DNA from 2 places in the Cereibacter sphaeroides 2.4.1 genome. Region 1 is predicted to be linked to the other one. Evidence: riboswitches for the same ligand, from Rfam matches in the RefSeq annotation. Region 1 holds a riboswitch; the other holds the start of a gene.
The links. Region 1 has a riboswitch for cobalamin ahead of RSP_RS12275 (hypothetical protein). Riboswitches for the same ligand answer to the same signal wherever they lie in the genome.
Positions count from the first base shown of each region.

Region 2: it holds a riboswitch for cobalamin, as region 1 does, so the genes downstream of both, bluB (5,6-dimethylbenzimidazole synthase) here and RSP_RS12275 (hypothetical protein) in region 1, are expected to answer to the same signal.

Region 1 covers NC_007493.2:2,529,169-2,540,415, reverse strand. Annotated here, with positions in the region: gene RSP_RS12325 (cobyric acid synthase) at 1-1,318, opposite strand, end outside; gene RSP_RS12320 (YciI family protein) at 1,465-1,884, shown strand; gene RSP_RS12315 (LysR family transcriptional regulator) at 2,179-3,186, shown strand; gene pqqA (pyrroloquinoline quinone precursor peptide PqqA) at 3,417-3,497, shown strand; gene pqqB (pyrroloquinoline quinone biosynthesis protein PqqB) at 3,516-4,418, shown strand; gene pqqC (pyrroloquinoline-quinone synthase PqqC) at 4,415-5,182, shown strand; gene pqqD (pyrroloquinoline quinone biosynthesis peptide chaperone PqqD) at 5,179-5,475, shown strand; gene pqqE (pyrroloquinoline quinone biosynthesis protein PqqE) at 5,475-6,617, shown strand; gene cobD (threonine-phosphate decarboxylase CobD) at 6,685-7,659, opposite strand; gene bluE (L-threonine kinase BluE) at 7,669-8,502, opposite strand; gene RSP_RS12275 (hypothetical protein) at 8,499-8,915, opposite strand; cobalamin riboswitch at 9,003-9,209, opposite strand; gene RSP_RS12270 (endonuclease/exonuclease/phosphatase family protein) at 9,431-10,450, opposite strand; gene RSP_RS12265 (molecular chaperone DjiA) at 10,451-11,134, opposite strand; gene RSP_RS12260 (GNAT family N-acetyltransferase) at 11,166-11,247, opposite strand, start outside.
Region 2 covers NC_007494.2:267,680-278,926, forward strand. Annotated here, with positions in the region: gene RSP_RS16725 (cytochrome ubiquinol oxidase subunit I) at 1-25, opposite strand, end outside; gene RSP_RS16730 (hypothetical protein) at 392-1,519, opposite strand; gene RSP_RS16735 (YhaN family protein) at 1,838-5,218, opposite strand; gene RSP_RS16740 (metallophosphoesterase family protein) at 5,218-6,474, opposite strand; cobalamin riboswitch at 6,597-6,775, shown strand; gene bluB (5,6-dimethylbenzimidazole synthase) at 6,821-7,513, shown strand; gene RSP_RS16750 (hypothetical protein) at 7,668-7,859, opposite strand; gene RSP_RS16755 (sensor histidine kinase) at 7,944-10,043, opposite strand; gene RSP_RS16760 (ABC transporter permease) at 10,672-11,247, shown strand, end outside.

The sequences.
Region 1 (11,247 bases):
GGAAGGCGCGCCGGAAGCCATCGGCGCCGAACATGCCATGGAGGTAGCTGCCGACCACCCGTCCGTCGGCCGAGGTGGCCCCTTCCGGGCGGCCCTCGATCTCGGCGAAGGGGCGGGCGCAGTCGGGGCCCTCGGTCGCGCCGATATGGATCTCGTAGCCGGTGAGCTCGGCCCCGCTGGCCCGGTGCCGCCCCGCCACGCGGGTGAGCCGCTTGTCGGGATGCATCACCGTCTCGACGTCGAGAAGCCCCAGCCCCTCGGTCACGCCCGGCGCGCCCTCCAGACCCTCGGGGTCGGCCACGCTCCGCCCGAGCATCTGGTAGCCGCCGCAGATCCCCAGCACCCGCCCGCCGCGGCGATGGTGCGCGCGCAGATCCACGTCCCACCCCTGCGCCCGCAGGAAGGCCAGATCGCCCCGCGTCGATTTCGTGCCCGGCAGGATCACGAGATCGGCCTCGGCCGGGATGGGCTGGCCCGGGCGCACCATCCGCACGGTCAGCCCCGGCTCCTGCTTCAGCGGGTCGAGATCGTCGAAATTGGCCACGCGCGAGAAGGCGAGCCATGCGACCGTCAGCGCGCCCTGCCCGGTGGGGCGCCCCAGATCCAGCGCATCCTCGGCAGGCAGGAGAGCCGCCTCGGGGAAGAAGGGCACCACGCCATAGCCGCGCCAGCCGGTGCGGGCCTCGATCAGCCGGTAGCCCTCATCGAAGAGCCGCACGTCGCCGCGGAACTTGTTCACGAGGAAGCCCGCGATCATGGCGGCATCCTCGGGATCGATCACCGCCTGCGTGCCGACAAGCTGGGCGATCACGCCGCCGCGGTCGATGTCGCCCGCGAGCACCACGGGCACCCCGGCCGTGCGCGCGAAGCCCATGTTGGCGATGTCGCCCCGGCGCAGGTTCACCTCGGCCGGGCTGCCCGCCCCCTCGACGATCACCAGATCGTGCGCCGCCGTCAGCCGCGCGAAGCTCTCGAGCACGGGCGCCATCAGCGCGGGCTTGCGCTCGAACCAGTCGCGGGCGCGCAGCGTGCCGACGCGGCGGCCCTGCACGATCACCTGCGAGCCGTGATCGCTCTCGGGCTTCAGCAGCACCGGATTCATGTCGGTCAGCGGCTCGAGCCCGGAGGCGCGCGCCTGCAGGGCCTGCGCCCGCCCGATCTCGCCGCCGTCGGCGGTGACGGCCGCGTTGTTCGACATGTTCTGCGGCTTGAAGGGCGCGACCGACAGGCCCCGGCGCCGCGCGGCCCGGCAGAGCCCGGCCACCAGCAGCGACTTGCCCACGTCCGAGCCCGTTCCCTGGATCATCACGGCGGGCATGGGCGTCTCCTTCGGGCATCCTCTTGCCCCCCCGGTTCTCGCCGGTCGGCCGCGATTTGCCAAGATCGGATGCGCCGCGAGAAAAGGCTAGGCCAGAGGCCGCCGTGCCCCGATGCTGTTTCCGTGCAGCAGGGGAGGAGAGGGCCATGCGCGTCATCGTCATGGTGAAGGCAACCGGAGACAGCGAGGCGGGCCTGATGCCCGAACCCGAGATGTTCGAGGCCATGGGCCGCTTCAACGAAGAGCTGATGGCCGCCGGCATCCTGAAGGCGGGCGACGGGCTGAAGCCCTCGGCCCACGGGGCGCGCGTGCGATTCGACGGCAAGTCCCGCAGCGTCACACCCGGCCCCTTCGGCCCGGCCGAGGAGCTGGTCGCGGGCTTCTGGCTCTGGGAGGTGCGCGATCTCGAGGAGGCGATCGACTGGGTGAAGCGCTGCCCCAATCCGATGCCCGGCCCCTCAGACATCGAGATCCGGCCTCTCTACGAGATGGAGGATTTCGGCGACGCGCTGCCCCCCGACGTGGCGGCGCAGGAGGCGGAGCATCGCCGCCGCCTCGACAGCTGACCGCGAGGGCATCTCCTCCGGCGGCCGAGGAACCGCACGCTCCCGAGGCCTCGCCTGCGGACCGGGCAAGCCGACGTGGATGCCGGGAGGCCCGGACACGGCACAGGAGAGGCGCGGTCGATGTCCGCATGCCGCGCGGCCCGGACGCGGCAGGCGCAGTTCGGAGGCCCTGCTGTCAGGAGCCTGTGCCCTGCCGGCCGCCGAAGAGTTCCGGGGAGCGGCCTCCACCCTTCGTCGGGGCAGACGCCGGGGCCCGCCGCTGCCACTCTGGCCCGACGGGAGGGAGGACCGGACATGCAGAAGGCCGTGCGCGAGGAGCCTGCCCCCTCCGATCTCCGGGTCGGGGTGCAGGCGGGGCCGGAACTGACCTTCCGCAAGCTGAAGGCCTTCTGGGCCGTGGCGCAGTCGCAGTCGCTGACCGGGGCCGCGAAGCTTCTGGGCATCACGCAGCCCTCGCTGTCGCAGCAGATCATCGGGCTCGAGCAGAGCCTCGGCTATCCGCTCTTCGTGCGCCGGTCGAACCGGATGATCCTGACCGAGGCGGGCGTCCTGATGCTGCGCAAGGCCGAGCCCGTGCTGCGCGGGATGCAGGATCTGGAGGACACGCTCGCCGCCTATGGCAGCGGCCAGCGCCATCCGCTGCGCCTCGCAGGGGTCGAATCGCTCCTGCGGACGATCCTGCCCGAGGCGCTGCGGCACATGGATCTCGACGGCACCGCCGAATGCGACCTGCTGGAAGGCGCGCCCGCGGATGTGCTCGAGATGCTCTATTCGCGGCAGGCGGACATCGGGCTTCTCGCCGCCAACTCGATCTCGGAGGCGAGCACCGGCTTTCTCCAGATCCCGATCATGGCCGATCCGACCGTGCTCGCGGTGCCCGAGTCGCTCGACCTCGGCTGTGTGGCGCGGATCGAGGATCTGGCCCCCGAGGCGCAGGCGATCCTCGGCGCCTCGATCCAGATCGCCTTCGGCACCCAGCACAGCCGCCGGATCGAGAGCTGGTTCTCGGACATGCTGCCGCAGAACCGGATGACGGCGCGGGTCAGGAGCTTCGAGACCGCGCTCTCGATGGTGCGCGCGGGGCTCGGCATCTGCATCGTGCCGGCGCTGTCGGTGGGGCCGTCGCCGGGCGTGCGGCTCTATCATGCGGGGCTCGAGCCGCGCCGGATCGTGGCGCTGATCCAGCCTGCGCAGCACCGGACCGGCCGGCACGCGGCCGTCGTCGCGGCGCTGCAGGCGGCAGGCAGCGCCATGCGGCTGCCCCCGATCGAGCCGCTGCCGGCCCTGCTCTCCCGGCCCTGACGCGACCCTGCCTCTGCCTCGCAGGGGCCTGCGCTCCTGTGCCGCCAGCCCCGCCATCCGCCCTCGGCGCCAGTCCGGGGGGGGCGGATAAGCTGTTGCCGCAGCATGGTTTCCGCTGCGCTGCCGCAATAGGCGGCGCCTATCCTCTCCATAGCTGGCGACCATTTGACGCAGCCCCGATAGTCGAAGGAGCCGCCCCGGAGCGGCGCCATCACGGAGGAGGAGATCCCATGGCCTGGAAGACCCCGCGTTACGACGAGACCCCGGTGGGGATGGAAATCAACATGTATTCCTGCGCCAAGCGCAAGTAACGAGTGGAGCCTGCTGCGATGCTTCGGATCATCGTCCTCGGCTCCGCAGCAGGCGGCGGCCTGCCGCAATGGAACTGCAACTGCGCGGGCTGCCGCGCCGCGCGCGCGGAGCCTGCGCTCCGCAACGGCCAGTGCGCGCTCGCGGCCAGCGCGGACGGCGAGAGCTGGTTTCTCGTCAATGCCTCGCCCGATCTGCGCCAGCAGATCCTCGACACTCCGGCCCTGCATCCGCGCCATGGGCTGCGCCATTCGCCCATCGCGGGCGTGATCCTCACCAATGCCGAGGTCGATGCGGTGGCAGGGCTGCTGACCCTGCGCGAGGGCTGGCCCTTCGCCATCCATGCCCATCCGGACGTGCTGGAGGTGCTGGCCGCGAACCCGATCTTCGGCGTCCTGCGCCCCGAGATCGTGCCGCGCCGCCCGATGCGGCCCGAGACGCCCTTCGAGCCCGTGCTGGCCTGCGGACGCGCCTCCGGCCTCACGGTGCGGAGCTTCGCTGTGCCCGGCAAGCCCGCGCTCTGGCGCGAGGAGGAGGGGGCGGCGGAAGGCGACAGCATCGGGCTCGAGCTGTCTGCCGGCGGCCGCCGCGCCTTCATCCTGCCCGGCTGCGCCGAGGTCACGCCCGCGCTGGCGGACCGGCTCGCCGGGGCGGATCTCGTCTTCTTCGACGGCACGCTCTGGCAGGATGACGAGATGATCCGCGCGGGCCTGTCGCAGAAGACCGGGCGGCGCATGGGCCATATCTCGATGAGCGGGCCCGCGGGCGCGATGGCCGCGCTCGATCCTCTGGGCATTTCGCGCAAGGTCTTCGTCCACATCAACAATTCGAACCCGGTCCTGATGCCCGGTTCGCCGGAGCGCGCCGAGGCCGAGCGTGCCGGTTGGTGTGTTCCCGCCCCCGGAATGGAGTTCGTCGCATGAGTCTCGACCTGAGCACGAGCCTGTCGCCCGCCCGCCCGCTGGAAAGCGCCGACGCCATGGAAGAGCGGCTGCGCGAGATCGGCGCGGCCCGCTACCACGACCGCCACCCGTTCCACCACATGCTGCACGGGGGCGAGCTCACCAAGGGTCAGGTGCAGGCCTGGGCGCTGAACCGCTACTATTACCAGTGCACGATCCCGGTGAAGGATGCGGTGGTGATCTCGCGCTTCCGCGACCGCGCCACGCGCATCGAGTGGCGCCACCGGCTCGAGGATCACGACGGCGCCGAGGGGGCCGAGGGCGGGATCGACCGCTGGCTGATCCTGACGGACGGGCTGGGGCTCGACCGGGCCTATGTGGAATCGACCGAGGGCATCCTGCCCGCCACCCGCTTTGCGGTCGAGGCTTACGTCCATTTCGTCCGCGACCGCTCGCCGCTCGAGGCCATCGCCTCCTGCCTGACCGAGCTCTTCGCGCCGAACATCCATGCCACCCGGATCTCGGGGATGCTGTCGCATTACGATTTCATCAATCCGACCGTCATGGCCTATTTCCAGCGCCGCCTGACGCAGGCTCCGCGCGACGCCGACTATGCGCTGCGCTATGTCCGCGATCATGCCCGCACGCCCGAGGAGCGCGCGGCGGTGTGCAACGCTCTGATCTTCAAGACGCAGGTGCTCTGGACCCAGCTCGACGCGCTCCACCATGCCTATGTGCTGGGCCATGTCCCGCCCGGCGCCTTCGTGCCGGAGGAGATGCGATGAGCCGCCTCGAGCTTTCGCCCGAAAGCGTGCCGCAGCTCGCCCGTCATGCCCGGCTGCGCTTCGACCAGAGCCGCCAGCACTGGGTGCTTCTGGTGCCCGAGCGGGTGATGACGCCCGACGAGATCTGCGTCGAGATCCTGCAGGCCTGCGACGGGCAGGAGACGGTAGCGGGGCTGACGGCGCTTTTCGAGCGGAAATATGTGGCCGAGCCCGGCGTCATCGCGCGCGAGGTGCTGGCGTTGCTGCAGGATCTGGCCGACCGCGGCTATCTGATCGACCGGGAGGCCGCGTGATGGACGACCACGCCTTCGCCGCGCCCGCACCGGCCGCCCCGACCGCGCCTGCGCTGCCGATGGCGGTGCTGGCCGAGCTCACCCACCGCTGCCCGCTGCAATGCCCCTACTGCTCGAACCCGGTGGAGCTGGAGGCCGCGAGCCGCGAGCTCTCGACCGAGGACTGGCAGCGGGTGATCGGCGAGCTGGCGGCGCTCGGCGTCCTGCAGATCCATTTCTCGGGCGGCGAGCCGCTGGTGCGGCGCGATCTGGTCGCGCTCGTGGCCCATGCCGACCGGGCGGGGCTCTACACCAACCTCATCACTTCGGCGGTGATGTTCACCCGCGCCAAGGTGGCCGAACTGGCCGAGGCCGGGCTTGCCCATGTGCAGGTGAGCCTGCAGGGCGCAAGCGCGCCGGTGGCCGAGCGGATCGGCGGCTTCCGCGGCGGCCATGCGAAGAAGATCGAGGCCGCCGCTTGGGTGCGTGCCGAGGGGATGGCGCTCACGCTCAACGCCGTGATGCACCGCCAGAACCTCGACGAACTGCCGCGCATCGTCGAGATGGCGGTCGAGATGGGCGCGCAGCGGCTCGAGGTGGCGCATGTGCAGTATTACGGCTGGGCGCTGAAGAACCGCGCGGCGTTGATGCCGACGCTCGCGCAACTCGACGAGGCGACGCGGATCGTCGAGGAGGCGCAGGCGCGGCTCTCGGGCGTGCTCGCCATCGACTACGTGATCCCGGACTATTACGCGGTGCGGCCCAAGACCTGCATGGGCGGCTGGGGGCGGCAGTTCTTCAACATCTCGCCCTCGGGCAAGGTGTTGCCCTGCCACGCCGCCGAGACGATCACCGGGCTCCGGTTCGATTCGGTGCGCGAGGCGCCGCTGGCCGAGATCTGGCAGCGGTCCGAGGCGCTGAACCTCTACCGCGGCACCGGCTGGATGCAGGAGCCCTGCCGGTCCTGCATCCATGCCGAGGAGGATTTCGGCGGCTGCCGCTGTCAGGCCTTCGCGCTGGCGGGCGATGCGGCGGCCACCGACCCGGCTTGCGCCAAGTCGCCGCTCCATGCGCAGCTCTTCTCGCTCGCGGGGGCCGAGGCGGAGGCGGGGGCCGACCGCTTCCTCTATCGCAACTTCTCGGGCGGCACACCGGAGGGCTGAGGCCCGGGCGGAGGCAGCCTGCGGCGCGGCGTCCATGGGGAGATGGGCCCGTTCCCGGAGCGGCCCTCTACCGCATCCCTTCGCCGAAGGCCGCGTCGAGGCGCGCCCATTCCGCTTCGCCACCCGGCAGGCCGAGGCGGATCAGCCGGTCCGACCAGGGGAAGATCCGGCTCCAGATCCGGGCGCGGGCGAGGTGATCCTGCGCCGCACGGGCATCCGGCGTGTCGTAGAGCCGGAAGAGATGCGCCCCGCCCGCCAGCCGCCAGCCCATCCGGGCGGCCAGCGCATCGAGCCGCGGCCCCTCGGCCTCGAGCCGCGCGGTCGTGGTCTCCGCCCAATCTCGGTCGGCCAGGGCCACGGTTCCCGCGGCGATGGCCGGGCCCGAGACCGCCCACGGCCCCGCCATCCGCGCCAGCGCCGCCACATCCTCTGCACTTCCCAGCACGAAGCCCAGCCGCAGCCCCGCCAGCCCGTAGAACTTGCCGAAGGAGCGCAGCACCAGATGCCCCGGCACGCCGGCCTCGGGAGCGAGCGACAGATCGGGCAGCGGATCGCCGAAGCTTTCGTCCACCAGAAGCCGGCCCACGCGGGGCAGGAGCGCCCGGAGGGTTTCGGGCGGGTGGCGGCGGCCGTCGGGGTTGTTCGGATTGACGAGCACGGCGAGATCGGCGCCTTCGAGCGCCGCAAGCTCGCTCACCTCCTCGACCTGCCAGCCCGCGGCGCGGAGGCTTGCCGCATGTTCGTTGTAGGTGGGGCCAAGGACGCGCGCCCGTCCGGGCGGGGTGAGCCGCGGCACGAGCTGGATCGCCGCCTGTGCCCCGGCCACGGCCAGCATCGGCGCCTCTGTGCGGAAGGCCACGCGCGCCGCGGCCAGAAGGCGCGCCTCGGCCGCTGCATCGGGCAGGGCGGTCAGCGCGCGGGCGGGCAGGCGCGGCATCGGATAGGGCACCCGGTTGATCCCCGTCGAGAGGTCGAGCCAGTCCTCGACCGCCCCGCCAAAGAGCGCCGCCGCGCTGTCGAGATTGCCGCCGTGATCGCGCATGGTCCCTCCTCAGGCTCCGCCGATGCGGAAGCGCGTGATGCGGGAAAAGCCCGCGGCCCGCAATGCCCCGGCCGCCCCGCGCGGAACGGCGCCCGGCGGGAAGATCAGCGCGCGGGCGGGGCCGGTGTGGCCGATGGCCCAGCCGAGCGCGCCGAGACCGTGGGCCAAGGCCGCGGTCGGATCCTCCGCCGGGCCGCGCAGCTGAAGGCAGCGCGCGGCCGAGAGGCTCGCGCGGCGCGCCACGCCCGCGAGGTCGGCCGCGCCCCAGCCCTCGAGAAGGTCCGAGATGTCGGGGAAGGCGAGATCGGCCGGATCGGTGCGCCGGGCGGGACCGAAGAAGCCGCCCACCAGCTCCATCGGCGGCAGGGGCGGCAGCTCTGCCAGCACCCGCCCCTCGCGCGAGGCCCAGAGCAGCCGCTCGGGCCGGTCGAACATCAGCGGATCGCTCGCTCCTTCCGAGGCGAGGCAGGCGCGGGCAACGGTGGCCGGATCGGTCACGCCTGCCGCATGGAGGAGCGCCACCCGCGCCGCGGTCGAGGCGCCCGCCCCGCCGCCCGGCGGCAGGTCGAGCGTCAGGCGGAAGCGGCCGTCCGGCGCGGCTCCGCCAGAGGCCAGCAGGTCGCAGAGCGCGGGCAGCGTCAGCATCTGCGCCCCGGGCTGGTCGAGGGCCAGCGGACCCGGCGCCCGGATCGCCTCGGCGCCGAGGCCGGGGCAGGGCAGGGTCACCAGCGCGAGCGGCCCGTCGGGCCCGAGGCGGCCCTGCAGGAACTCGCCCAGATGGCCCGCCACCCGCGCCCGGCGGATCGCCTCCGCAGGCGCCCTGAGGCCCGCCGCCAGCGTCAATGCAGTGCCGCCTCCCGCGGGAGCGGGCGGGCCGGGGCGGCGCGCTCGGGCGCGGGCTCCGGCGCCGAGGCGAGCACCATGGCCGCGGGTTCGGCAGGCAGCGTGCCGGTGAAGGAGCCGCCGCCCTCGATCATCTCGGCCAGCCGCACGAGGCCCGGCGACCAGTCTCCGGGCTCGAGGTCGCAGAAGAGCTGGAGCCCGCCCGCCGTTAGCCGGAAGAGCGCCGTGCAGGGCCGGATGCAGCCCGTGAGCCGCACGCAGCCCTGCATTTCGAAGTCGGGTCCCATGAGCCCTTGGGTGCATCGGGCCGAGCTGGCCAGATGCTCGACCACCGCGAGGCCCTTCAGGCAGGGTTCCTTCCGGTGTCGGCATTCGGTGAGGCTGTAGGTCCGTCCGTTCCGCGTCACGATCATCGCGCCCTCCGCGCATCTTGGGAGCGGGCAGGCGGAGGGGCGGCGCCCGTGCGCACGCGCCCTGCGCCCGGGACACCCCGCCCGGCTGTTACAGGTCCGTCGACGGCAGGTCTCCTGACTCGCGGGTCTGGGCTTGTCCCGCCCTTCCCGGCCTGTCCTGGGCCAGTGGGCATGATGGGACGCGCTCGCCGCCTACAGTTGCGGGGGCAGTCGCGGCTTGGGGCCTGTCAGGCCCGCACCGCATTCCCTCTTCGCCCGGAGCTTCCTCCGGGAACCGTCGCCCGCACCTTCCGTCTTTCCCGCCCCGCGCGCAAGGCCCGCCGGATCGCAGCGGCTGCGCGTCGCGGGGCGCGGGAGGTGGCCGGGCGCAATCCGGCTTGCCGGGGTCGCGCGCCCGATAGGGGCGGGGGCGACGGAATCGTCCTCTCGCCGCGGATGCGCCGCCGGGGAGGGGCACGGTCGAGGAGGCTTTGCCGGCGAAGACCTCCTGGCCTAGAGCGCAGCGCCGGGAGGCGTCAGAGGTCGATGTCGAGCGTGACCGGGAAATGGTCCGAGGCTGCGAGGAGGGCCTGCTGCAATTCGGGGGTGCGAAAGCAGTTCGGATCGTTCAGCGGGTGCCAGATCCGCCAGCGGGGCGATTTCGCCGCCAGATCGGCCGAGACCATGATGAAGTCGAGCAGGGCCTCGAAATACTGCTGTTCCGGGGCGAGCCAGAAGCGGGCCGAGCTGGGCTGGATGCCCACCCGCTGCGTGAGCGCCATGCGCGCGTGGGGCTCGTGCAGGCGCAACTCGGGAGGCTCCTCGAGCCCGAGGACGATCTCGATCCCCGACCGGCCGAAGAGCTTCTCATATTCGTCGAGACCGGGGCCGTCGTTGAAATCGCCCATCACCATCACGCTCTGGTGCCGCGCGAGGAGGCCCGCCACCCGCCTGCGCAGCCAGACGCATTCGGCCAGCTGCTGGCGGCGGTTCTGAATGCCGATCCGCACCGCCTCGGCCGGGTTGCGCGCGCCGTGCGGGGCCTTGGACTTGGCATGGACGCCGATCACCCGCAGCGGATGGCCGTCGGCCCTGAGCGCAAGCTCGAGCGGCGGCTTGGAGAAGCGGATGGCCTCGGGCGTGGCATCCACGTCTATGTCGAAGCGGAACACCTCGTCGAACCGGGGCGCCCTGGCGCTCGACTGCGGATCGTGATGGGCCTCGATGCGCGAGGGGTCGTAGAGGAGCGCGATCTCCTGCTCGGTCTCGCTGGGAAAGCCCAAGACGGCGCGCGAGGCGCGCAGGCCGAAGGTGCGCGCGAAGGTCTCGAGCGCCTTCACCGTCGAGCGGCGCCGGCTCTGGTTCGGCGCCTCGATGACCATGATCGCGTCGGCATCGAGGGCGGTGAAGACGATGCCCAGCGATTCGATCTGGTTGCGGCGGGTGATCTCGTAGCGGCCCGACAGTTCGTTGTCGGTCCTGAGCCGCCCGTGGTCGTCGAAGAGCCCGTTGAACCATTCGACATTGTAGGTGGCGATGCGCAGCGGGCGGGCCATTCAGGCCGCCTGCTTCGCGCTGATCTCCTCCCAGGCGCGGTTGATGTCGACCAGCCGCCGCTCGGCGAGCCTCACCGCCTCTTCCGGCACGCCGCGGGCCACCATCCGGTCGGGATGGCAGTCGCGCACCGCCTGCTTCCAGGCGCTGCGCACCTCCGAGATCGGCGCGTCATGCTCGACCCCCAGCACGTCGTAGGGGTCGCGCGGCGCATCGCTCACGAAGCGGGCGCGCAGGGCGCGGAAGCAGCGGTCGCCGATCCCGAAGATCCGGGCGACCTCGGTCAGGAAGGCGTCCTCGTCGGGATGATAGCTCCCGTCGGCCACCGAGATGTGGAAGAGCCCCTCCATCAGATCGATGAGGATCCGGTCGTCGCCGCGGAACATCCCCTTGATCTTGCGGGCATAGGAATCGAAGCCCGCCACATCCTGCCGCGCGAGGTTGAAGACGCGGGCGGCGTTCGCCTCCTCGCCCGGCGGGATCGCGAAGATCTCGCGGAAGGCCGCCACCTCGTCGCGCGTCACCTGCCCGTCGGCCTTGGCCATCTTCGCGCCGAGCGCGATCACGGCAATGGTGAAGGCCACCGACCGCTCGGGCGGGGTGCGCAGGCGGTCGAGCACGGCCGACAGGCTCTCGCCGGAGGCGAGGGCGGCCAGCGCGTCTGTGATGCGGGTCCAGATCGACATGAGGCCAGCATAAACCGCCGATCCGGTGGTGTCAGGAGAGGAATTTCTGCATCAGCACAAGGTCGAGCCAGCGGCCGAACTTGTAGCCCACCTGCGGCAGCACCGCCGTCTCG
Region 2 (11,247 bases), on a different contig from region 1:
GTGCCAGGATTTCCGCGGTCAGCATGGTGTCTGCTCTCGTTTGTCCGGGCTCGATGCCCCATCTAGCGCCCGCGGGCCGAGGGCAAGCCGCTCACGAGAGTTTGCACATGCGAAACACCCCCTGCGCAGGTGCGGCACGAGGTCGCGGGCGCGCCGCGGCGAAGGCCGGTCGCGCAGGGAGAGCGGCGAGACAAACGCCTCGCGCAGGCTCCGCCCCCGGCGCGGCCACCAGAAATAGGGGCCGGTCGCCAGCAGAACGAGGCCGAGCCCGGCCGCCATCTCGATCAGCCCGTCGCCACAGCATCGGCGGGAGGCTTCCGCATCGGCCGGACAGTCGGGGCAGCGGGATGCGCCCATAGCGGGAGCAATCTCCTCGCGTTTATCGGGATCCTCAGCCCTCCTGAAAGCGGCGAAGGGACTCGCCCGGGCCCGCGGTGGTGCCGGAGAGGGCGGCCCTCCGGTTCTCTGCCAGCAGTTCCGCGATCACCACGCGGATGTCGCGGAGGAACTGCTCCTGCGCGGCCTGCATCCGGGTGTCCGGAACCTCGTCATGCCGCATGAGGAGGGCGAGGATGCGCTCCTGATATTGCGTGAGGGCGCCGATGGTCGTCATCAGCTCGCCCAGTTGCGGCGCGGCGCGGGTCTGGCTCAGTTCCTCCGTCACGGCGGCCAGCGCGCGCGACATGGCATCCAGTTCCACGCTGCCCGAGCCGTCGGAGGAGGCGGGGCCGGTGGCGCTGCGCAGCAGGTCGCTCACCTCGGACAGGAACCGGGCGCGGGTTTGCTCTTCCCGCTCGAGGAAGGCCTCCATGCGGCTCATGAAGGAGGCCATGGCGGTGCCGAAGGCGGCGAAACTCTTGTGCTGCGCGGTCAGATTGAGCGGCGGCAGGGGCCGGTTGCCGAGGGCCGTCACCAGCTGTTCCAGCCGTGCGCCCTGGGCCGACAGGTCTGCTTGTGCCTGAGCCTGTGTCGCGAGAGCCTCGGTGACGGCCGTCACGGCCGTCTCGATCGCGGCAAGCCGCTCGGCCCACGCGCCCGAGGGTGCATCGGGCACGCTCTCGGGTTCCGGGGCTTCGAGGGACGGCTGTTCCGGATCCTCGGCCCGGGGTTCGGGAGCGCCGGCTTCGACCTCATCCGCAGGCGTCTCCTCTGCCGATGAGCAGGCGGCTTCGGGATCGACGGGCTCCTCAGGTTCGACCGGAGCGGGCTCTTCCGGCGGGGACTCCTCGGCTGGCGCAGGAGGCTCGGCAACCGGCTCGGGCAGGGACAGTTCGGCCAGACGGAACGGATCGGACGAGAGGAAGGCGGGAACCGGCCCCTCGAACGTCAGGCCGAGCCCGCGGCCCGGCAGGACGCAGGTGGTGATGCCCATGGCGCGGAGGGCGGGCAGCAGCCGCTGGGGAATGGCCTCGGCCACCCCGCGCGCCATCGTGAGGAGATGGGTGGGGGCCGGTCCCGCGGGTGGACCGCCTCCGCCCAGTGCCAATCCCGTGTCCCTGCTGCCGTGCGCTTCGGACATGCGCGTCTCCCTGACCGATCCCGCCTTCTTGTAGCGGCCGAGGGTTGAGAAAGCCTTTCCAGATCCGGTGCAAAGACGGCGCACCATGAGCCGTCGCCACGAGTCCCGGTTTCGGGCGCGGGCTCCGTTTCCGGGGCGGCACCGGTAAAGGGCGCGGCCGCAGAGGCGGCGCGAGGGGCCCGCGAGAGCGCTGAAGGCGGATGTTGCGCCCGCGATCCTCGAACGGCGTGCGGACGGGTTCGGAAGAGGTGTCGTAAGGAGCGCGAGCGGGCTTCCAGCGGAAGACGTGCCGGGCGGGGCACGGCGCTCCCGCCTGCGTCAGGGCGCCGTGAGGTCGATCAGCGAGGCGCCGGGGCAGGCGGCGCGGGCGATGTCGCAGAGGTGGCGGTGGTGCGTCAGATAGATCACCTGCCCCACGCGGGACATGTCGGCCAGCAAGGCGAAGGCCTCGGCCGAGCGGTCGTCGTCGAAGGTCTCCATGATGTCGTCGGCGATGAAGGGCACGGGCGGGCGGCTCTGGGCGAGCTCGTGGAAGCCCGCGATGCGCAGCGCGAGATAGAGCTGAAACCGCGTGCCCTTGGAGAGATCCGCCGCCAGTTTCGCCCCGCCTTCGGCGGCCAGCGCCACCAGCACCTCCTGCGCGCCGTCGGGCTGGGCCGCGAGGCCGGCATAGGCTCCACGGCTGAGGCGGCAGAAGGCGTCCGAGGCGCGGGCCAGCATCGCGCTGCGGTGCCGGTCGCGGTAGCGCCGGAGCCCCGCCTCGAAGGCCATCAGCCCGAAGCGGGCGGCGAGATGGGCGCGGGCGCGGTCGCGCAGTTCCACCAGCAGGGTCTCGCGGTCCGAGGCGATCCGGGCCAGCGCATCGTCGCCGCCGACCGCCTCGAGCCTGCGCCCGGCGTCCAGATGGGCGGTGAGGCAGCTCTCGGCCTCGCTCCGCAGGAGCTGGAGGTCGGTGCGCAGTTTCTCGATCCGGGAAGTGAGCGTCGCGGGATCGTCGGTCTCCTGCGGTTCGGGCCGCCCTGAGAGGTCCGACAGAAGGGCTGCCACCTGACGGCGCAGCTCGGCCGCCTCGAGGCAGCAGGCGAGGTGGGCCGCGAGCGGCCCGTCCGCCTCGGACCAGCCGAGCGCTTGGGCGAGCGCGGCCCGGTCTTCTTCCAGCGCGGCGAGGGTGCGGCGGTCCTCGGCCTCCTGACGCTCCTCGGTGGTGCGCTGCTGGGCGAGCCGTTCCGCGTCCCGCGCCGCATCCTGCGCGCGGCGCAGCCGGGACCGTAGCGCCTCCCAGCCCGTGTCGGGATCGAGGTCGAGCCGCGCGAGGAGCGCCGTCCGGGCGGCCTCGAACCTTGCGCGGTTCGCCTCCATCTTGGCGATCCGGTCCTCGAGCGCGGCGAGGCTGCGGGCCGCCGCGCCGAGCGCATCGAGGAGATCGAGCACCGGACCCTCGGAAGGGCCGTCGGCGAGGATCGTGTCCCGGCTCGCCTCGTGCCAGCTTTCGCGCCAGCGCGCGAGCGCCTGCTGTGCCTGCGCCTCGGCGGCCTCGCGGGCCTTGAGATCGGCGGCCAGCCCGGCCAGCTGCCGCCGCGCCTCGCGCCGACGTTCGGCGGCTTCGGTGCGGGCGATGGCGGTCGCGAGGAGGGCCTCGAAGGGCGTGCCCTCCGGCGCGCCGAGGGCCGCGGCGAGGGCAAGGGTGGCCGCGTCCAGCGCCTCCGACTGGCGGGTGCAATGGGCTTCGGCCTCGCGGAGCGCCGCCTGCCGGGCCAGCGCCTCGTCGCGGAGGCCGAGCCAGTGTCGCAGGGCGGAGATGTCGGCATCGCAGAGGCCGAAGGCCCCTCCCGCCTCGGCAAGGGCGGTGCGGATCCGGGCCTGCCCGGCGCGCGCCGCCTCACGGGCCGCGTCCGCCTCGGCCAGCGTGCGGAGAAGCCGCGCCTCCTCGGCTTCGGCTCCGGCCGCGCGGCGGGCCTCGGCCAGCGCCTCGGCGAGGAGGGCGGAGATGCGGTCGTCCTCGCGGAGCGCCTGTTCGAACTCGGTGGCACTGGCCGCATCGAGGGCGCGGCGATGGCTGGCCCAGGCGGCTTCACGTCGGCTGCGGGCGGCGGCGGCCTCGGCGAGGGTGAGGCCGGTGGCCGAGGCGGCGCCTCGCTCTGCCGCCGCATCGTGGCGCAGCCGGTCGAGATCGGCGCGGATCGCCTCTGCCGTCCTCTGGGCGTCGGCCACGCGCTGACGGGCCTCTTCGAGGCCGCGCTCCCACCCGTCGAGCAGGGCGGCGGAGGGCACGGGCAGGGCCGCGAGCGCCGGGGCATCGCCCCGCCAGGGGGCAAGCGCCTCGAGCGCGGCGGTGAGGCGCGCCTGATGCAGATCGCGGTCGAGCCGCGCCCGGGCATGGGCCTCGGCCGGATCCTGCGCCCGCAGCCGCGCGAGCAGCGCGACCAGCGTGTCGTCCTCGCCCTCGGGGCCCGGATCGCCCAGACGGTCGCGCTCGCGCGTGAGGCGCTCGGCCGCCGCGCGTCGCTCCGCCTCCGAGGCGGCCGCGGTCGCTTCGAGGCCAGAGCGCTCTGCGGCAAGGGCGCGGAGCCGTGCGAGCGTGGTTGCCGGAAGCACCAGCCCCTCCGGCTTTGCCCCCGGATGGCCGAGTTCGGCCAGAAGCGCCGTCACCTCGGCGCGGGCCTCGAACGCCTCGGCTTCGCGGCGGGGCAGGTCCTTCTGCGCCGTCTCGTGCTCGGGGCGCAGCGCCTCGGCCGCCTCGATGTCGCCGGCGGCAGCCAGCACCGCCGGATCGAGCGGCAAGGCATCGGCCTCTGCCGCGAGATCCGCAAGGCGGCGGGCCCGGTCGGCGCGACGCGCGCGCAGCGCTTCGGTCTCGCGGTCGAGTTGGTCGAGCCGGTCGCGCTCGGCCACCCCGGCTTCGGGCAGATGGGCCAGCGGCGCGAGCCGCGCCCGCAGCCCTTCGAGCCGCGCCCGGATCGGAAGGGTCGCCGCCAGATCCTGCAGCCGCCCCAGATCCGCCTGCGCCGCATCCTCTGCACCGCGCGCCGCCCGCCAGGCGGCCTCGGCCGCCTCCGCCTCGCGTGCGAGCTTCTGGATCGTTCCGGCCGACACGTCCAGCCGCCGCCGCTCCGCATCGAGTTCGGTCAGCCGCTTCTTCGTGTCCCAAAGCCAGCCGCTGCGCTTGCCGCTGCGGTGAAAGCCGTCGAGGTTCACGCGGATCGCCTCGAGCCGGGGGCTCAGCTGGGCCAGCCCCGCGCTCGCCGAGAAGAGCATCTCGCCCAGATCGCCGCGGCTCGCAAGGATGCTGTCGCCGCCCTTTTCCAGCGTGTCGTCGTCGAGCGAGAACATGGCCGAATAGCCCTCGCGCGTGAGGCCGCCCAGCGCCGATTGCAGCAGCGCCTCGGGCACCGGCTGGTCGTGCGCGTCGAGGAGGCTGCCGGTGTTCCGCTTCACCCGGGCCAGATCGAGCGCGCCGCCCGCATGGCTGAGCCGCGCGCCCACGCGCATCGTGGGGCCGGGGTGGCGGAAGTCGTAGCGGGTGCGGAGCGGGATGCCGAAGAGGAGGTCGAGCCAGGCCGAGAAGAGCGTGGACTTGCCTGCCTCGTTCGGCCCGTAGACCACATGCAGGTCCGCCTCTCCCGGCGCAGGCGCGGGAAATGCGAGCCGCCGGTCCGTGAAATGGCCGTAGCGCGTGAGGTCGAGCCGGTCGAGGCGCATCAGTCCGACGCCTCCGCCGCAAGCTCGGCGAGGATCAGGGGCGTTCCCTCGGCCAGAAGGCTGCGGCAGAGCGCGGCCATCGCCGCCTCATCCTGCCCCAGCAGATCGCGCGCCTCGGGCGGCAGGTCGCGCGCGAGCTCCTGTGTGGCCGCAAGAAGCGCGGCGTTCAGGGCCGGATCCTCGGGCAGATCCTCCTGAACGAGGCGGACGAGATCCTCGGGCAGGGCCGCGCCGGGCAGCTCTGCGCCTTCCTCCGATAGCCGCAGTTCGAGCTTGTCGATCCAGAGCCTGCGTCCCGCAGAGAGGGCGCGCGCCTCTTCGGTCAGCCGGTCGCGATCGCGCGCGATGCGCCAGGCGAGCGGCGTGGCCCCGGTCAGCACCGGACGCAGCACCAGATGGTCTTCCGCGCGCGGCGCCTCGGCCGCGGCACGGAGCGCCCGGTCGAGATGGGCGAGCAGGTCGGACCAGTCCGCAATCCCCGTGCAGTCGAGCGCCAGCCGGTCGAAGCGCAGCGGCGCCACGCTGCGCTCTTCGAGCGTGACCGCCCCGTCGTCGCCCACCTGCACCAGCGTGACCGAGGCCGCGCCCGCCTCGCCGATGTCGCGCCCCTGCGGCGTGCCCGGCATCACCACCGTCGCGCGCCCCCGATGCACGAAGCGGCGGTGGATATGGCCGAGCGCCCAGTAATCGTAGCCGTGGGCCTCGAGCTCGGCGAGGCTGCAGGGCGCGTAGGGATCGTGCCCCGGGCTGCCGTTCAGGCTCGTATGCATGAGGCCTAGGTTGAACGCCCCCGGCTTCGGCGCCGGATAGCGCGGCAGCAGGCTCTCGGGCGCGTGCGGCTCGCGGAAGCTCAGCCCGTGGAGGGCCACCGGCTGGCCGTCGATCGAGAGCTCGACCGTCGAGGGGCGGGCGCCGAAGACGGTGGTGTTGGCCGGCGCCTCGAGCTCGCCCGTCTGCCGCGCCAGCGCATCGTGATTGCCGCGCAGGATATAGCAGCCGATCCCCGCGGCCTCGAGCCGCAAAAGCTCCTGCTTGAGAAAGCGGGGGGTCTTGGTCGAGCTGTAGGTTCCGTCCCAGAGGTCGCCCGCGATCACGAGGAAGGCCACCGCCTCGGCAAGGCAGAGATCCACGATGCGCGAAAAGGCGGTGCGCGAGGCCACGCCGATCTCGGCTGCAAGCTCGGGATCGCGCAGCGCCACAGCCCGCAGCGGCGCGTCGAGATGGAGATCGGCCGTATGAAGGAACGTGAACGCCAAGAGACCTGCCTGCGGAACGCGCCCCTCCGGACGCCTCGGGCGACTATGGGGCGCGCCGCCGCGGCCTTCAAGGCTCTGAGGGGCGGCTGGAATGCGGACGGTTGCCCGGGCGCGCCGGTTCTGCTTTGTGGCAGGGGTCAGGTGCCGCCTTCGGGCGGAGAATCGGGAAGCCGGTGGAAATCCGGCGCGGGCCCGCCGCTGTGACGGGGATGCTCCGGGCAAGAGGCCACCGGTTCGCCGGGAAGGCGCCCGGCGGCAGATGAACCGGAGCCAGAAGACCGGCCTGACGCAGAGGTTCCCGCCGCGTGGACGGCGGCGGGATCGTCACGAGCCAAGGAGCGATCCCATGCCGGATTTTCCTCCCGTCGAGCCGCGCCCGGCGCGCCGCTTCACCGAAACCGAGCGTCAGGCGCTCCATGACATCATCGCCGAGAGGCGCGACGTGCGCGACGAGTTCCTGCCGGATCCGGTGGATCCCGAGGCGCTGCGCCGGGTGCTCGAGGCCGCGCACCGCGCGCCCTCGGTGGGCTTCATGCAGCCGTGGAACTTCCTCCTGATCCGCGATGCCGCGCGCAGGGCCGAGGTCCACAAGGCCTTCCGCCGCGCCAACGACGAGGCGGCGCTGCTCTTCCCCGAGGAGAAGCGCGACACCTACCGCGCGCTGAAGCTGCAGGGCATCCTGAAGGCGCCGCTCAACATCTGCGTCACCTGCGACCGCGACCGCTGCGGCGAGGTGGTGCTGGGGCGGACCCACAATCCCGAGATGGATCTCTATTCGACCGTCTGCGCGGTGCAGAACCTCTGGCTCGCCGCGCGGGCCGAGGGGCTGGGCGTGGGCTGGGTCAGCATCTACCGCGAGGAGGAGCTGCGGGCGATCCTCGGCATCCCCGAGCGCGTCAAGATCGTGGCCTATCTCTGCGTGGGCCATGTGGACCGCTTCTACAGCGCGCCGGAACTGGCCTTGAAGGGTTGGCGTCAGCGGCTGCCGCTCGACGATCTGCTCATGGAGGAAGGCTGGCAGGCCGACCGCGCTTTGTGAGGGCGCAGGCGGGCGCGGCCTCGGCGCTCGACGGCCGTTCGGGCGTCGAGCGCCTGTCGAGGGCGCTCGGGGCGGGCGTCTGCCTCGGTCTGACGGGTCTTTCCGAGGGGGCCTCCTGCCGGGCCGGCAGGGTCCGCAACCGCCGCCCGCGGCTTCAATGACCGGACGTGCGGAGCGCGCGCAGCATCAGCGAGAGGAGGACGAGCGCGAAGCCCGCCGCAAGCAGGGCAAGCCCGAGGCCCGCGTGACCGCCCGCTTCGGTCAGGCCGAGCTGCCACATCAGGACGATCGCGGGCAGGCCGGTCAGGAGCCCGCGACGGGCGAGGCGACAGGGGGTGCAGGACATCCGGGTCTCCCTTTCGGTTCGGTCCGGGGGCCTCCTGCAGGAATCGTGCCGAAGCTGCGCACCCGTCCGGGCGCTGCGGTGAGATCAGGCGGTGCCTGGCGCGCCCTGACGGGTGCGCGGGATGCGGAGCAGGAAGACCGTGCCCTTGCCCGGGGTGCTCTCGAGGCTGAGACGGCAGCCGCTGACCTCGGCCAACCGCTGCGCGATGGTCATGCCGATGCCCGCGCCGCTGATGGCGCCGTTCTCGTGCCCGAGCCGCTGGAAGGCCTGAAACACCTCGGCCTGCCGGTCCGTCGGGATGCCGGGGCCGGTGTCGCGGATCGACAGATCCACCGTGTCGGGCGCCTCGAGGCCGAAGCTGACCTCCACGAGGCCGCCGGGCAGGTTGTATTTGACCGCGTTCGACAGAAGCTGGTCGAGGATGCGCCGGAGGAGCGCCGGATCGCTCACCACCGACGGCAGCGGCGTCTCGGGCGCGATGAGGCGCAGCGTCACGCGCATGCGCTCCGCGTCGGGCCGCGCGCGGCCGAGCGCCTCCTCGATCAGCGGCATCAGATCCATCGAGCTGGTCGCGAGGCGCAGGTCGCGATGTTCGAGCCGGCTGAGTTCCAGCACCGCATCCACCAGCTTCACCAGCGTCCAGCCCGCCGTCGAGATCGCCTGCACCTGCTGCAGCCGCTCCCCGTCGAGCTTGCGGCCTTCCGAGGCTTCGAGCAGCTCGGCATAGCCGATGATCGCGGTCAGTGGCGTGCGCAGCTCGTGGCTCATGGAGGACAGGAAGCTGGACTTGGCGCGGTTCGCCGCGTCGAGCTTGTCGCCCATGGTGGCGAGATGCTCGCCCACGGTCTGCAGTTCCTGGATCTCGAACGGCGCCGAGGGGGGGACGGTGCCGCCCTCGCTGATGAGGACCATCCGCTGCTCGAGATCCCCGAGCGGCCGGGCCACGCGCGCGCTCATCGCGACCGACCGGCGCCAGAGATAGGCGAAGAAGCCCGCGTAGAAGAGGACGAGGATCGCCACGATGCTCGTGCTGACGAATCCCAGCTGGTCGCGCAGGTTCGTGGCCTCGGTGAGCAGGCTCCGTTCGCTCGTGAGCAGAAGGAGGCGCCAGTTCGGCCCCGCGACGGTGGACCATGCGGCGATCATCGGCTCCTGCAGATCGACCTTCGAGACGCCCGCCGGCTCGGCCTGCATCTGGAGCGCGATGGACGCCAGATCGGGCCTGCGGAAGATGTTGAACTCGGCGGGCTTGAACGTGTCCTGAAGGATCGCCTCGGCATAGGTGTGGCCGATGAGCTCGCTCATCCCCAGCCGATCCTCGCCCTTCGGCGGGAGGGCCAGGATCGTGCCGTCGCGCCCGATGAGGACGGCAAAGCCGTCGCCCGGCATCTTGATGTCGAGCACCTGTTCGACAATCGTCTTGATGGTGACGTCGATGCCCACCACCGCTTCGAGCCGGTCCGGCCCGTAGACCGGCGCGATCGAGGAGACCATCCAGCCCTCTCCGGCCGGATCCACATAGGCATCGGTCCAGACCGCCCCGCCCGCCGGATTGTGCGCGCGATCGGCCTCGTAGTAGAAATTGTAACTCGGGATATCCATCTTCGGCGGGTAGATGTCGAGCACGTCGAAGTAGGGATAGATCCGGTTATAGGAATCCCATGTATTCAGATAAAGCTGGGCAATCAGGGGATCGCTGTCCTTGATGGATTTCATCAAGGGATCGAGCCGCGCCGTGCGCCAGACCTTTTCGCGCTCGGCCTCGCCTATCGGGACAATTCCGGAATAGAAGACGGCCGCTCCGCCCGTGTCCTTCGTCGTGTAGAAGACCCCCTCGGGCGAGAGGCGGTGGCGCGCCTTTTCCTCCTCCGACACCGTAGCAGGCGCGGCGAGCGCACGGGCGGTTTCTTCGGAGAAGATCCGGGTGGTGGCGCTGATGCTCTGCAACCTGTGGGCGATGATATCCGCCTCGCGGGTTGAATCGTCGCGCAAAGTCGTTTCGGAAATGCGGGTGATTGCCGAGGCGCTCCGGTCGTAGACCACCTGGCTCGTGATGAGATAGACGCCGACGAAGCCGAATTCGATCAGCAGCAGCGGAACGAGGGCGGCCTTGATATAGGAGCGCCAGAGCCACTTGTTCAGCGGAATCGGCCCATGCCCTCTGGCATCGATTGTCCATGACATGAGCGGTGATTCCCGGGAACCTGAGACGCGACGCGACGATTTTAGCTAGCTGTGTGCCCCCAACCTGTAAAGATTTCGCACCAAGAGAGAGGAGCTGTGGCTCTTTGGAAGGGGGTTGCTCTCCAAAGGATCGGGCCGCGGGCCGTGGGTGCCGGACCGGTCGCACTTATTCGTGCGACATGAGGAATACCCGAGAGGCGCGCCTTTTCAAGCGTCTTGCGTGTCCTGTCGGATCGTCGTGAAAAAGTCCGGGACGCAGGGGTGCCGGGCCGGATCGCTTCGGCGCCCCTTTTTCGTGGACTTTATCGTTGCTGACTGCGGCGCGTTCCTGCCCCGGATGTCTGGCTGATCGAGCGTCATTTCCCTCCCGCTTCGCGACTTCGGCCCGACTCTCCCTCTCGACCGGCGAGTGGTCATGGGACGGGCGGGCCTCGGGCCCGACGTCTTCTCCGCCCCCGGAAAGGTGATCGCCCGCACTGGACCCCGGCTGCGGGGGCGGTTATCCGTCGGCGCGTCGCGTGGAGCCAGTTCCAGCCACACGCCGGAACCCTTCGGGAGATCTGCGCGATGATCCGACCCTTCTCGGCCGGCCTCGGCCCGGGCCTTCCCGGGCGGGAGCGGGGCTGACATGGCCTTCCGCCTGGCCCTCGTGGCTCTTTTGCCGCTGGCGGTGCTGAGCCTCTTCGTCGGGGCCGCGGGGCTCGGCCCGGCGGCCCTCTGGTCCGATCCGCAGGGGCACCTCCTTCTGATCGTCTCGCGCCTGCCGCGCACGCTGGCGGTGATCCTCACCGGCTCGGCGCTTGCGGTGGCGGGCGTCGTCATGCAGCAGCTCGTGCGCAACCGCTTCGTCGAGCCCGGCACAACGGGCACCGCCGAGGGCGCGGCCATCGGGCTGCTTGTCGTCACGCTGGCGGCGCCCGGCGCGGCGCTCTGGGTGAAGATGATCGTGGCGAGCCTCGCCGCGATGGCAAGCACCGGCCTCTTCCTCGCGCTGATCCGCCGCCTGCCGCCGCGCGAGGTGCTGCTCGTGCCGCTGGTGGGCCTCATCCTCTCGGGCGTGCTGCAGTCGGCCGCGACCTTCGTCGCCTGGCAGGCGGACATGATGCAGCTCGTGGGGATCTGGCTCATGACGGGCGAATTCTCGGGCGTGCTTGCGGGGCGCTACGAGCTTCTGTGGGTGGCGGCCGCGGCCGCCGCGCTCGCC